4 regions of the Kitasatospora sp. NPDC101108 genome follow, and region 2 is predicted to be linked to each of the others. Evidence: riboswitches for the same ligand, from Rfam matches in the RefSeq annotation. Region 2 holds a riboswitch; each other region holds the start of a gene.
What was found. A riboswitch is a leader RNA that binds a small molecule or an ion and turns the genes downstream of it on or off. The one in region 2 is predicted to bind cyclic di-AMP.
Positions count from the first base shown of each region.

Region 1 (3,447 bases), on a different contig from region 2:
GTACAACGGCGCCAAGGAGCGTGCCGACCAGCTCCGCAAGCAGGCCGACCAGCTGCAGGACCAGGTGGCCCGCAGTCAGGACCAGATGAGCCAGCTGCAGACCGGTCTGGCCCAGGTCGCGGGCGAGCAGTACCGCACCGGGGGCATCGACCCGTCCGTCCAGCTGATGCTCTCCTCCGACCCGACCGGCTACCTGGACAAGGCGTCGAGCGTCCAGCAGGCCAGCGCGAGCCAGACCGAGGCGCTCAAGGGGCTGCTCGACCAGCAGCGCCGGCTGGACCAGGAGAAGGCCGAGGCGGCCGCCGTGCTGGCCTCGCTGGACGCCACCACCAAGGACCTCAACCAGGCCAAGACGGACGTCAACCAGAAGCTGAAGGCCGCGCAGGACCTGCTGAACTCGCTCAGCGCCGCCGAGCGGGCCGCGCTGAAGGCCCAGCAGCAGCAGGACGACCGCGCCTCGCGCGGCGCGGCCCGGGTCGACCTCAGCAGCCTGCCGCCGGCCAGCGGCTACGCGGCCGTGGCCGTGGCCAAGGCGATGAGCAAGCAGGGCTCGCCGTACGTGTGGGGCGCCACCGGGCCGAGCACCTTCGACTGCTCGGGCCTGATGCTCTGGTCGTACGCCCAGGCCGGCGTCTCGCTGCCGCGCACCTCGCAGGAGCAGGGCGACGTCGGCACCCGGGTGCCCTCGCTGGACCAGGCCCAGCCGGGCGACCTGGTGATCTACGGCAGCGACCGGCACCACGTCGGGATGTACATCGGCAACGGCATGGTGGTCCACGCGCCGCACACCGGTGACGTGGTGAAGGTGATGAAGGCCGACGCGATGCCGATCAACACGATCCGCCGGGTCTGACGGCCCGACACGCCCGAGGGGTCCGACTCCGGCCCTGTGATCCGCGCCACCTCCCGACCGGGGGTGGCGCTTCGGGTTTGCCCGCAATCGGCCGACCGGTGAGCGTCGATCAGCTTTGCGTGCGGCGGCGATCACGATCAGTCATTTTCACAAAAGAACATGGGTAATCTTCCGTCTTTTTTCTGACAAGGATTTGAACGGATCACGGTTCAGTTACTAGGGTCGTGCCCCGAACCACCGCACTGTCGATCACCCAGCCTGGGTGGCGGCGGTGGTTTCCGTCGAGTTCGCGAAACAGCGGGGCAGGTCGAAGCGACTGCCCGACAGGGGAGCCCAGTGGTCGGGGGCGCTGCGGAGCGGAGCCGGGGAACCACGTTCCTCCGGGGTGAATCGGCGCCAGGTCGGCCGTTGCTGAGGCCGTGAGGCGTCGTAGGGCATGCTTCCGGCCCGAACCCGTCAGCTCACCCGGTAGACGGAGGTAGGAAGAAGGAGTCCGCCTTCGTGGCGTCCCATCGTCGTCCCAAGCCCGCCGGCCGCGCCCGTGTCTCGATCCTGACCGGTGTCGCCGCCGCGGCCGTCGCCCTCTCCGCGCAGACCGGCGCGCACGCCGACCCGCAGCCGACCAAGGAGCAGGTCAAGGAGCAGGTCGACCAGCTCAACGAGCAGGCCGAGCAGGCGACCGAGAAGTACAACGCGGCGCAGGAGAAGCAGCAGGAGCTGGAGAAGCAGGTCTCCGGCCTGCAGGACCAGGTGGCCCGTCAGCAGGCGCAGGTCACCGACCTGCAGGGCGGCCTCGCCGAGATCGCCGGCGAGCAGTACCGCAACGGGGGTATATCCCCGACCGTCCAGCTGATGCTCTCCTCCAGCCCGGACAACTTCCTCAACCAGGCCGGGGCGCTGAACCAGGCCGGTGACACCCAGAAGAACCAGCTGAAGCAGCTCCAGGAGCAGCAGCGCAAGCTCGACCAGGACCGCACCGAGGCCCAGGGCAAGCTCGCCGAGCTGGAGTCCACGACCACGCAGCTGAAGGCGTCCAAGGAGGACGTCCAGAACAAGCTGAAGGCCGCCCAGGACCTGCTCAACACGCTGACCGAGCAGGAGCGCCAGGCGATCAAGGCGGCCGAGGAAAAGGCCGCCGCAGACGCCAAGGCCAAGGCGGACGCCGCCGCGCAGGCCTCCCAGTCGGGCTCCGGTGACCGCGCCTCGCGCGACAGCGGCCGCTCCGACCTCGGCTCGGGCTCCTCGAGCGCGCCGGTCAAGATCGCCCCGGGCAGCTCGCACGGCGCGGCCGCGCTGGCCGCCGCCGCCTCCAAGGTCGGCAGCCCGTACGTCTGGGGCGCCACCGGCCCCAGCTCCTTCGACTGCTCCGGCCTGATGGTCTGGGCGTTCAACCAGGCCAACGTGTCGCTGCCGCGCACCTCGCAGGAGCAGGCCGGCGCCGGCACCCGGATCGGCACGGACCTCTCCCAGGCCCAGCCCGGCGACCTGCTGATCTTCTACAGCGACGCCCACCACGTCGGCATCTACGCGGGCAACGGCCAGGTGCTGCACGCACCCAAGCCGGGTGCCTCGGTGCGCTACGAGGCCGTCTCCAACATGCCGCTGGCTTCCATCGTGCGGGTCTGATCCCCGCCCGGTCCGACGGGCCCGGTCCTCCACCACGGAGGGCCGGGCCTGCGGCTTTTCCGGCGACGCGCTCTGGTGTCCGAATAGGGGTCAAATATTCGGGTCAGGAGGGGTTTGGACTCACTTGCCCGGACTCGCTAACGTCTGCCACCGGACTCCCGCTCGACGGCCGCCCACCGGGGCGCGGCCGCGGGGCCGCGCCGCAGGACTGGAGCCGCTGCCGCCATGCCCGTGCACCGCCGTTCCCAACTGCTCGCCCGTGCGCTGGTACTGACCGCGGCCGCCACCACGGCCCTGGGCGTGGCGACCGCCGGCAGCGCCCAGGCCGCCCCCGGGGCGCCGGACACGCCCGACCGCAAGGACGTCAAGGCGCAGGTCGAGCAGCTGTACGACGAGGCCGAGCAGGCCTCGGAGAAGTACAACGCCGCTCAGGAGGCGCAGAAGCGGCTCCTGAGCGAGACCGCGAACCTGCAGGGCGAGGTAGCCGCCGCCCAGGACCAGCTCAACCAGCTGCGCGGGGACCTGGCCACGGTGGCCGGGGCCGAGTACCGGAGCGGCGGGATGGCCCAGACCGCCCAGCTGATGCTCTCCACCGACCCCGAGGCCTACCTCGCCCGTGCCCGCACCCTCGGCCAGGCCGCCGAGCGGCAGCAGGAGACCCTGCACGAGCTGGTCACCCGTCAGCGCAGGCTCGACCAGCGCCGCGCCGAGACGGCGGCCAAGCTCGCCGAACTGGACCAGGCCCGCCGCTCGCTGGCCGAGAACAAGCAGCAGATCCAGCAGCGGCTGGCCGCGGCGCAGAAGCTGCTGAGCGGCCTGGGCGTCGCCGAGCGGGCCAGGATGGCCGTCCAGGACGCCCGGGAGGCCGAGCAGCGCGCCACCCGCGGCACCGACCGGCTGGACCTCGGCACCGCCCCGCCCGCCTCCGAGCGCGGGGCGGCCGCGCTGGCCGCCGCGGTGCGGATGAT
Region 1 is NZ_JBVJLM010000002.1:317,534-320,980, reverse strand. Features, by position in the region: gene ACZ6Z8_RS06215 (C40 family peptidase) at 1-853, shown strand, start outside; cyclic di-AMP (ydaO/yuaA leader) riboswitch at 1,215-1,323, shown strand; gene ACZ6Z8_RS06210 (NlpC/P60 family protein) at 1,355-2,479, shown strand; gene ACZ6Z8_RS06205 (C40 family peptidase) at 2,705-3,447, shown strand, end outside.
Region 1: it holds a riboswitch for cyclic di-AMP, as region 2 does, so the genes downstream of both, ACZ6Z8_RS06210 (NlpC/P60 family protein) here and ACZ6Z8_RS35495 (M23 family metallopeptidase) in region 2, are expected to answer to the same signal.

Region 2 (3,447 bases):
GAGCCGGTAGGTGTCCCGCTCCTCGGCCATCGCCTCCTCCAGGTAGAGCTCGATCTGGTCGGCGCAGGTCTCGCGGTCCCGCGGCCCGAAGGGGAGGTGGCGGGTCACCTCCGGGTCGCCGAACAGCGCGTGCAGGGCGTCCACTTCGGCCGGGGTGTGGTGGTACTCCCGGAGGGCGAGCCGGGGGCCGGTGAGGCGTACGGGGACCATGGCTGCCGACCCTACCCCCGTCCGGCGGCTACCGTTCGGAATATGAACGACGAAGACCTGCGGCTCGCCCCGCGCACCAGGGCCGCCGACCTGCTCGCCTGGGCGGCGACCGGGCCGGACCGCGCACCGGTGGCCGAAGCGCCGCTGCGCGCGGTGCTGGCGCTGCTGGAGCTGGGCGAGGGCAGGATGCACGACGGCTGGCCCGAACTGACCTCCGACGCGGTGGAGCACCTGCTGTACGAGCGGCTCCACCTCTACGTCCAACCCGCGCCGGAGGACGACCCGCTCGCGTACGGCGACGCCGTACGGCTGCTGGTCGACCACCAGCGGGCGGCGAAGCGGCTCAACGCCAAGCGCCAGGAGCGGCTGCACGCCGAGGCCGAGTGGCAGGGCGAGGTCGCGGCCGGGCTGCTGCGCCGCGCCGACCTGGTGACCTGGCCCCGGCTGTACGCGGTGCTGCTGCACGCGCACGGGGTGGACGTGACGGACCTCGCGGCCGTCCGGGAGTGGCTGACCGGCTTCGCCGGCCTCGACGAGGAGCGGCGGCTGGCCGGGTACGAGGCGCTGGTGCCGACCGGCTGGCTGGACGAGCCGGACGAGCAGGGCTGGGGCCCGGGCCGGGTGCTGTCGGTCGGCATGGCCACCGACGGGGCACGGCGGCTGCTGGAGCAGGGGCTGATGCGGCGCAGCTACCGCAACCTGGCCGCGCTGAACGCGCTGGGCCGGCCGATGCCGGACGAACTCGCCGGGGGCTTCGAGGAGTTCGAGGCGGCGGCGGCCGAGGTGGCGCTCGACCTGCTCGGCGAGTGGACGGTGCCCGGGCTGCCGCGGCTGTTGCTGGAGGAGTTCCCGGAGCTCGCGCCGGAGCCGGGCGCGGAGGAGATCGACGCGTATCTGGCGCAGTTGCCGCCGGAGTGAGGTGGCGGAGGGGGAGTCCCGGGCGGGTGGCCCGGGGCTCCCCCTTCCGAGCTCGTTAGGGGTTGAGGCCGCGCTGCTGGAGCCAGGTCTCCGGGTCGACCGGGGCGCCGCCGTCCGGGCGGACCTCCAGGTGCAGGTGCGGGCCGGTGACGTTGCCGGTCGCGCCGACCTTGCCGATCTGCTGGCCGGAGGTGACCTGACCGGAGCCCGTGATGATCGAGGACAGGTGGCAGTACCAGATCTCGGTGCCGTCGGGCAGGGTCTCGACGATCCGGTAGCCGTACGCTCCGGACCAGCCGGCCGAGGTGATGGTGCCCTGGCCGACCGCGTGGACCGCGGTGCCGGTGTCGGCGGCGAAGTCCAGGCCGGTGTGCAGGTGGGCCCAGTAGCGGGCGCTCTGGCCGTAGTGGGCGGAGAGGTTGTACTCCTTCACCGGCAGGGTGAGTGCGGCGGCCTTGGCCCGCTCGGCCTCCTCGGCGGCGCGCTTGGCCTCGGCCTCCTTGGCGGCGGCCTTGGCCTCGGCCTCCTGGGCGGCCTGTACCCGGGCGGTCTCCTCCGCGGCGGTGCGCTGGCTGTCGGCCTGCTGCTGGATGCGGGCGGCGAGCGCGAGGCCGGGGTCGGCGGCCAGGGCGACCGGGGTCTCGTCCGGCGCCTCGACGGCGGGCGCGGCGGCCGGGGTCGCGGAGGCGAAGCCGGTGGCGCCCAGGGTGGCGGCGACGGCGGTGACGCCGAGCAGCGGGGAGGCCCCGCGGGTCTGACGCGGCATCCGGTGGCGGTTGGTCTCGGCCTCCGGGGCGAAGGGGTCGCCGTGGCCGGCGGAGCCGGCGCCGTGGGGCTCGGAACCGTTCGGGCCGGGGTGGTCGAGGAGCTGGGTACCGGCTGCGGGGCCGGCCGGGTGTGCCGGAGTGTGCGTCGACGCCACGGAGGCGCGCTCCTTTCCTTCCTTCGCGCCTACCGGGTTAGCTGACGGGTTCGGAGCAGGAAGGTCTCCTACGGCCGGGCCGGAGCCCCGCCGATTCACCCCAAGGAACGTGGTTCCCCGGCTCCCTGGCCTGCCCGGAGGCCGGCCGGCGGGATTAGGCGACGCGCACGGTGCCGTCTGGGTACGGCGTTGACGACCGCGCTGCGTTATCAAACGTTAATCCTAGGAGGCCCTGATTCCAAGCCGTCCGTCCGTCACGGAAGGGGAGCAGATGATCGGACGTCAACGAACGACCGCTCAACCGCCCGGCTCATCTGAGTACTCCTACTCATGTGCACCCCGGCCGTCCCGCCGCATCCTGACGCCATGAGCGCACCGATGCAGTCACGTACCACGGCCGCGTACCACGTCCAGGCCGTCCTCTCCTTCGCCGTCTCCGGCACGGCCCTCGCCGCCGGGATCGCCTACCTGCCCGTCGGCGGCTGGACCCGGGCCTTCCTCGGGATCGGCCTCCTCTACACCGTCACCTCCGCGTTCACGCTGGCCAAGGTGATCCGGGACCGCCAGGAGTCCTCGGACACCCTCGCCCGGGTCGACCAGGCCCGGCTGGAGAAGCTGCTGAGCGAGCACGACCCCTTCAAGGTCGAAGGGGTGTGACCGGGGAGTTCCGTGCCGGCCGGAGGCTTGACGGCTAAGGCTATTAGCCGTAGCTTTGTGGCTATCGGCAGCAGCGAGCGAGCCCGTGGAGGCCCACCATGAACGACACCCTCACCCCGAGCACCCAGTACCTCGACGTTCCCGGCGGCCGCCTCGCGTACGACGACACCCGGCAGGGCGACGGCACCCCCGTCGTGCTGCTCCCCGGGATGCTCGACTCCCGCCGCGCCTACCGCCACCTCCACCCGCTGCTCACCGCGGCCGGGCGCCGGGTCATCACCATGGACCTGCGCGGGTTCGGCGAGTCCTCGATCGTCTGGGACGACTACAGCCCCTCCGCGATCGCCACCGACGTCCTCGCCCTGCTCGACCACCTCGGCATCGAGCGGGCCGTCCTGGTCGGGCAGTCCTACACCGGGGCGACCGTCGTCAAGCTCGCCGGGGACGCGCCCCAGCGGGTCGCCGGGATCGCGCTCATCGACGCCTTCGTCGAGCACCGGGCGAACGCGCTCATGAAGGGCGTCATGGTCGTCATGGGCGCCGCGATGGTCCGGTGGCCCGCGGTCTGGGGCTACTACCTCCGCAAGATGGCCTTCCCCGGCCCCCGGCCCGCCGACCTCGACGCCTACGTGGACGGACTGGTCGCCGCCCTGCGCACCCCCGGTCGCCGCACCGCCACCCGCGGCCACGTCACCGGCGACTCCGCGCCGATCGGCTGGACCGCGGCCGTCCGCTGCCCC
Region 2 is NZ_JBVJLM010000029.1:52,872-56,318, reverse strand. Features, by position in the region: gene ACZ6Z8_RS35505 (GNAT family N-acetyltransferase) at 1-210, opposite strand, end outside; gene ACZ6Z8_RS35500 (hypothetical protein) at 253-1,128, shown strand; gene ACZ6Z8_RS35495 (M23 family metallopeptidase) at 1,184-2,050, opposite strand; cyclic di-AMP (ydaO/yuaA leader) riboswitch at 2,063-2,221, opposite strand; gene ACZ6Z8_RS35490 (YiaA/YiaB family inner membrane protein) at 2,417-2,707, shown strand; gene ACZ6Z8_RS35485 (alpha/beta fold hydrolase) at 2,806-3,447, shown strand, end outside.

Region 3 (3,447 bases), on a different contig from region 2:
TGGGGGTTCTTGGTGCCGGAGAGCAGCATCGCGTCGATCGCGAGGTTAGCGTCGATCGTGACGGTGACCTGGGCCATGGTGACTCCTCCTCGGGTGCGGAGCAGCAGCATGCCCGCTGCGGGGGAGTTCGACCATGCGGAACCGGGAGCTGCGGAACCGGGAGCTGGGGGACCGGGGACTGCGGCCGGGCCGCGGGGCCGGCCGTCCGGGTACGCCGAAGCCCCGGGAGGAGTGAGCGGGCTCTTTCCCGGGGCGGTCGGGCGAGGCTGACGGGTGGGGCAGACGGCTGTCGGATGACAGATGACAGATGATGAAATCTGTTATCCGTTATCTGTTACCGTCAGCTGTCGTCTGCCGGCTGTTTCCTGTCAGCTGTTCGGCGTTCGCGGTGCTCAGACCCGGCCGGCGAAGTCCGGGGCCCAGTTGGCGATGGTCTGGAGCCGGACGCCCGAGCTCGGGTTGGCGGCCTCGACGTACTGGCCGCCGCCGACGTAGATGGCGACGTGGTAGACGCCGGAGTCCTGGCCGTTGTTCGACCAGAAGAGCAGGTCGCCCGGCTGGAGGCTGTCCAGCGACACGTGGGTGCTGGCGGCGGCCTGGTCGGCGGCGACGCGCGGGATGTTGATGCCCGCGGCGCGCAGCGCGGCCTGGGTCAGCCCGGAGCAGTCCCAACCACCGTTGCCGGTGCCGCCGTAGACGTACGCCTGGCCGACCTTCGACTCGGCGAAGGCGACCGCGGCGGCCATGCTGCCGGTGGCGGCCGGGGCCGAGGCCTGGGTCTGCGCCGGGGCGGCCGGCTTCGCGGCGGGCTTCGCGGCGGGCTTCGCGGTCGGGGCCGTGGTCTGGGCGACCGGCTTGGCGTCCACGGAACCGCCGTTCGAGGCCTGGCCGGACTTCTGCGAGCGGTCGAACCAGTTGAAGTCCGAGCCGGACTTGGTGGCGGTGGAGGACTGGTCGGCCTGGGCCGCGGTGCCGTCACCGAAGGTCAGCTGCTGGCCCGGGTAGATGGTGTCCGGGCCATCGGTGAGGGTGCCGCGGTTGAGCTCGTACAGGTGCTGCCAGCCGCCCTGGACGTTGTGCTTGGTGGCGATGGAGGACAGCCAGTCGCCCTCGACGACGGTGTAGGCGCCGGCCTGGGCCTGCGCCGGGTGCTGCTTCGCCCAGTTGCCGGTGGCGGGCTTGGCGGAGGCGGAGGCGGAGGCCGAGGCGGAGTCACCGGAGGCCTGGGCCTGGGCCTGGTCCTGGGCGGGCGCGGACGGCTTGGCGGACGCCGCGGCCGGGGCCGGGGTCTGGGCCGGCTTGGCGGCGGGCTTGGCGGCGGGCTTGGCTGCCGTCGAGGTGTCGACGGCGGCCGGGGCGCCGCCCTGGGTCAGACCGGCCTGGACCGAGCAGACCGGCCAGGCGCCGGGGCCCTGCGAGGCCAGGACCTTCTCGGCGACGGCGATCTGCTGGTCCTTGGTGGCGAGGTTGGCCTGCGGGGCGAACGCGGTGCCGCCGAAGGCGGCCCAGGTGCTGGAGGTGAACTGCAGGCCGCCGTAGAAGCCGTTGCCGGTGTTGATGCTCCAGTTGCCGCCGCTCTCGCACTGGGCGACCTTGTCCCAGGTGGCGACGGAGGCGGCGTTGGCGGTGCCGGTGGTGAGGCAGGGGACGGTGAGGCCGACGCCCGCGACGCCGAGGGCGGCGATCACGCGGCGGGTGCGGCTGGACAGGCGGGTGCCGTTGGAAGGCAGCATGAAGACGCGGTCCTCTCCCACGCCTGCGAGGTGAGCTGTCGGATTCGGGCTGGAGTTGCCCGGCCGCGCTGTGGCACGGCTTCACCCCTAGCCCAGGACCGTTTCCGGGAAGCGGTCCGGGGCGACTTACCTGTGGTTCCCCCGCTCCTGCCGTGATGCGATTTCGCGCTGCCAGGACATCCGACGGCAGGACTCGGCGTCGCGGATGACCTGGGTCCGTGTGGTCACGAACGGGGAGCACGTTAAGCAGACTTAAGTTCAAACTGCAAATACCTGTGATGCGCATCACGGTTTACGAAAAAAGGCCGAACGGCTTGAATTCCATGATCGGAAATGATCGTTTTCCGGCAATTCCGCGATGAATTCTCAAAACTGGCTCCGCCTCAGAAGTGATGTGACGGAGCGTTGAGGCGCGGAGGGGGCGCGTTCGCCGGACCGGGGGAGCGCCCCGGATCCGAGCGCCCGATGATGGGTCGACTATTCATCGACAAAAGGCATCAGAACGGACATTGCATGGCAATGACCGCTTAACTCCCCTGCGGGGCAATCCGAACAAACGGAAAGGGCCCGGAACGCGGTCGTTCCGGGCCCTTCGGTGGTGCGGGTGCGGCGACGGGTGGCCGCGGGTGTCCGTCAGCCCTCCACGGGCCCCTGAGCGGCCGCGTGGGCGCGCCGGGAGCCCTCCCCGGCCCCGGCGGTGGCGGCGGCCTCCGCCTCGGCCTCGGCCAGCTCCTCCGCCGACGGCGTCGGCAGCGCGGCCAGGTAGGTGGAGGCGATCAGCTGGCCGACGGTCGGGTACGCGCCCAGCGGCGCCGCCGACGGGCAGCCGGTCTCCTCGGCGGCCGCGGCGAGCAGTTCGGAGTCCGCCTCCGGGCCGATGACGAGCGGGGCCAGCGCCGGGCGCTCGGAGCCGGTCTCCTTGAGGTGCTTGACGGCCCCGGCGACCGAGCCGGGCACGTCGAGCGCCGCGGCGACGACCGGGACGGCCAGTCGGGCGGCCAGCAGCACGCCGGTGATGCCGGCCGCGGCGGCCGCGTCCTCGCCGCCCACGGTGGTCAGTACGACGCCGTCGGCGGCGGTCGCGATGGCGAACAGCCGGGCCCGGTCGGCCCGGGCCAGTCCGGCCTCGGACAGCCGCACGTGGACGGCCTCGGCGAGCAGCGGGTGCGGGCCGAGGGCGTCGGTGACGGTCGCGCCGTACTCGGCGGCGAGGGCGTGAAGTCCGGTCAGGAAGCCGTGCGGGCCAGGCACCAGCGGCACCACGACGGGCGTCGGCAGTCCGGCCTCGGCGGCCGCCGCCAGCAGCTCCGCGACGGTGCGGTCCTCGGAACCGCCGTCCCCGGCGCCGTCGGCCGGAAGGTAGCCGACCGCGGCCTGGACGCCGACGTGCTCGCTGCGGACGATCGACAGCAGCTCCTCGACGACCGAACGGGACTCGGGCCCCGCGGTCGCGGGCACGGCGAGCACCAGGGCCGGCGAGCCGGTGCGGATCTCGGGGCGCTCGGGGCGGCGGTGGCGCCCCCGCGCACGGGAGCCTGGAGTGCGGACGGGCAGTGGCGCGCCCGGGATGGCTGCGGTGCTCATGCCGGAGATCGTAGGACATCGGCCCGTCAGGCCTGCAGTCGGCTGCCGTACGGGTTTCGGGTGGTCGTGGTGCGGAGGTCGTGTCGCCGCCCCGACGGTCCGGGCGGTTTGCCTACAATCCGGACATTCC
Region 3 is NZ_JBVJLM010000015.1:137,536-140,982, forward strand. Features, by position in the region: gene ACZ6Z8_RS28155 (hypothetical protein) at 1-77, opposite strand, end outside; gene ACZ6Z8_RS28160 (transglycosylase family protein) at 393-1,733, opposite strand; cyclic di-AMP (ydaO/yuaA leader) riboswitch at 1,741-1,911, opposite strand; gene ACZ6Z8_RS28165 (sirohydrochlorin chelatase family protein) at 2,367-3,317, opposite strand.
Region 3: it holds a riboswitch for cyclic di-AMP, as region 2 does, so the genes downstream of both, ACZ6Z8_RS28160 (transglycosylase family protein) here and ACZ6Z8_RS35495 (M23 family metallopeptidase) in region 2, are expected to answer to the same signal.

Region 4 (3,447 bases), on a different contig from region 2:
ACCACCGCCGACCGGGTCCACAGCCTGCTCAGCGCGACCTCCTCGCTGACCGTCCGCGCCCTCGGCGAGCACCACGACCTGGACACCCCGGTCTCCGTCCACGGCTCCCGCCTGCGCCTGTGCGCCCCGCTGGACGCTCCGCTCACCGCGGCCGCCGCCGGCGCCACCGACGGCCTGGCCGTCGTCCTCGACGTCACCGACGTCTCCCCCGTCGCCGTCCGCGACCGCATCCGCGCCCGGCTCACCCTGGCCGGCCGGCTGCACCTGGCCCACCTCGCCGACGACGGCCTGAGCGTCCACCTGCGGGTGGACGTCGCCCACGCCGTCCTCGCCACCCCGTACGGCACCGGCGCGCTCACCGCCGCCGACCTCGCCCTCGCGACCCCGGACCCGCTGGCCCGCCACGAGGCCGCACTGCTCACCCACCTGGCCGACGACCACGCCGACGCCCTCGACCTGCTCGCCCGACTCCTCGACCCGGCCCTGCTCACCCACCGCCCCGCCGTGCGCCCGCTCGCCCTGGACCGCCACGGCCTGGTGCTGCGCCTGGACCACTCGCACGGCCACCGCGACGTCCGCCTGGTCTTCCCCGAACCCGCCTGTGACACCGAGGACTTCGGCCACCGGATGCACGAGCTCCTCACCGCCGCCCAGCACGGCCTGCCGGCCCACCGGAGCTAGGGCCGGCGGCACACGGGACCCGCCGGGCAGGCCCTCGGTCGCCCTCCGCCGCGCCGTTCAGGCCGAACGCCACCCGGAACCGAGAACGGCAAATGGCCGGCCCGGCTGGAGGGGAGATGTCCCCTGCAGCCGGGCCGGCCGTGGGCGTGTCCCGCGCCCATGTCCACTACCGCGGCGATCATCCGGTCGAGCGGTCACCCGACATGACCATCCCGGAGGATCGTTTCGCCCCCGCGACAGCGGTGGTTCCTGAAACCCTGCTGGGTCAGAGCGCGACGCCGTGCGCCCGCAGGTAGGTGACCGGGTTGATGTCCGAGCCGTACTCCGGACCGGTGCGGATCTCGAAGTGCAGGTGCGGGCCGGTCACATTGCCGGTCGCGCCGGAGAGGCCCAGCTGCTGGCCGACGGTGACGCTCTGACCGATCTTCACGCCGATCATCGAGAGGTGCGCGTACTGCGCGTACTTGCCGTCGGCGAGCTTGATCTCGACCTCGTTGCCGTAGGCGCCGCCGTTGCCGGCCTTCACCACGACACCGTTGGCGACGGCGCGCAGCGGGGTGCCGGTGGAGGCGACGAAGTCCTGGCCGGTGTGGTGGCCGGAGGCCCACATCGCGCCGGCCACGCCGTAGGCCTCACCCAGCACCGGGTTGGCGAGCGGGGCCACGTAGCCGGCGGTGGCGGCGACGGGGGCCGCGGTGACGGCCTGGGCCGGGGCGGCGGTCTGAACCTGGGTCTGCAGCTGGGCGCCCGGCTTGGCGGCCTCGGTCTGGACCTGCAGCTGGGTGTCCGCGGCGGCGGCGTCCTGGGTGGCCGGCGCGGACGGCTTCGCCGGAGCGGCGGGCTTCGCGGCGTCAGCGGCGTCAGCGGAGTCAGCGGCACCCGAGGCCCCGGCGGCGTGGCCCACGAGGACGAGCTGCTGGCCGGGGAAGATCAGGTTCGGGTCGGTGCCGACCACCGAGCGGTTCTGCTCGTACAGCGCGTGCCAGCCGCCGTCGACGTTCTTGACGTCGGCGATCTTCGAGAGGGTGTCGCCGCTGACGACGCGGTAGCTCTCGTGGGCGATGGCCGAGGCGGCCGAGGAGGGAGCGGCGTGCGAAGCGGCCGCGGCGGTGTTCGCCTGGGCGCTCATCGCGGTCACCAGCGGCAGGACGAAGGAGACACCTGTGACGGCGGTGGCGATGCCGATGCGGGCGGCACGGGGCAGGGTGATACGACGAGCCTGTGCAGGCATGGAACTTTCCTCTCCGACGCCTGCGAGGTGAGCTGTCGGGTTCGGGCTGGAGTTGCCCGGCCGCATGCGCGGCTTCACCCCGAGCCGGTCCTGGACGTCCGCGCTCCGAAAAGCGCGAACTCCGGTCCGGCGACTTACCTGTGGGTCCCCCGCTCCTGCCGTACAGAGTTCAGTTCGAACCACCGGGCAGCGGCAGGACTCGGCGTTCCACCCGGCGGATCCGTCCGGACTGGCCGGGCGGTCGCTGAACTAAAACTCATCCGTTCGGGTGAAGCAATGTCGATCTCTTGAACGGGCAACCAACCCCCGACAGGCAGTGACCCTCCGGATGGTCCGCTGTACCGTACGTGCACAATCCATTCACTCGGCGCCACTGATCCACGACCCTGCGCCGACCGCCGCACCCCAGCGCGCCGGTCCGTTCACGCACCGTCGCCGACCGACACGCCTCCCGGTGACCCTTGTCACGTGCGCCCCACCGGGCGCAGGATCGGGCCGTGACCACCTCCGAAGCCGGCTCCCTGCGCCTGGGCACCGCGCAGGGACGCTGGGTACTGCTCGCGACGGTGCTCGGCTCCAGCATGGCGATGCTCGACGGCACCGTGGTGAACGTCGCCCTGCCCCGGATCGGCACCGACCTCGGCGCCTCCCTCGCCTCCCTGCAATGGACCCTGAACGCCTATCTGCTCACCCTGGCCGGCCTGATCCTGCTCGGCGGCGCCCTGGGCGACCGCTACGGGCGGCGCAAGGTCTTCCTGATCGGCGTGGTCTGGTTCGCCGCCGCCTCCGCGGCCTGCGCCGCCGCGCCGACCATCCACGTGCTGATCGCCGCCCGCGCCGTCCAGGGCATCGGCGGCGCGCTGCTCACCCCGGGCTCGCTCGCCATGCTCCAGGCGGTCTTCCACCCTGACGACCGCTCGGCCGCGGTGGGCCTGTGGTCCGGCCTGGGCGGGGTGGCGGCCGCCATCGGCCCCTTCCTCGGCGGCTGGCTGGTGGACGGGCCCGGCTGGCGCTGGATCTTCCTGCTGAACCTGCCGCTGGCCGCCGCGGTGATCGTCGTCACCTCCCGGTACGTCCCGGAGAGCCGGGACGAGTCCGCCACCGGCCGCTTCGACGTGCCCGGCGCCCTGCTCGCCGCGCTCGCCCTCGGCGCGATCACCTACGCGCTCACCGCCGCCGGGGAGGGGCTGTCCCCCGGCGTCTGGGTCAGCGGCGCGCTCGGCCTGCTGCTCGCCGCCGCGTTCGTGGCTGTCGAGCGGCGGGCGCCCGATCCGATGCTGCCGCTCGGACTGTTCTCCTCCCGGCTGTTCACCGCCGTGAACCTGGTCACCCTGTGCGTCTACGCGGCGTTCAGCGGGGTCTTCTTCCTCCTGGTGGTGCAGTTGCAGATCGTCGCCGGCTTCTCGCCGCTGGTCTCCGGCTTCGCCCTGGTGCCCATCACGCTGCTGATGCTCACCCTGTCCGCGCGCGCCGGACGCCTCGGCAAGCGGATCGGCCCGCGCGTCCCGCTCACCGTCGGCCCGATGCTCTGCGCC
Region 4 is NZ_JBVJLM010000009.1:37,217-40,663, reverse strand. Features, by position in the region: gene ACZ6Z8_RS20560 (DUF2470 domain-containing protein) at 1-681, shown strand, start outside; gene ACZ6Z8_RS20555 (M23 family metallopeptidase) at 947-1,912, opposite strand; cyclic di-AMP (ydaO/yuaA leader) riboswitch at 1,915-2,097, opposite strand; gene ACZ6Z8_RS20550 (MFS transporter) at 2,410-3,447, shown strand, end outside.
Region 4: it holds a riboswitch for cyclic di-AMP, as region 2 does, so the genes downstream of both, ACZ6Z8_RS20555 (M23 family metallopeptidase) here and ACZ6Z8_RS35495 (M23 family metallopeptidase) in region 2, are expected to answer to the same signal.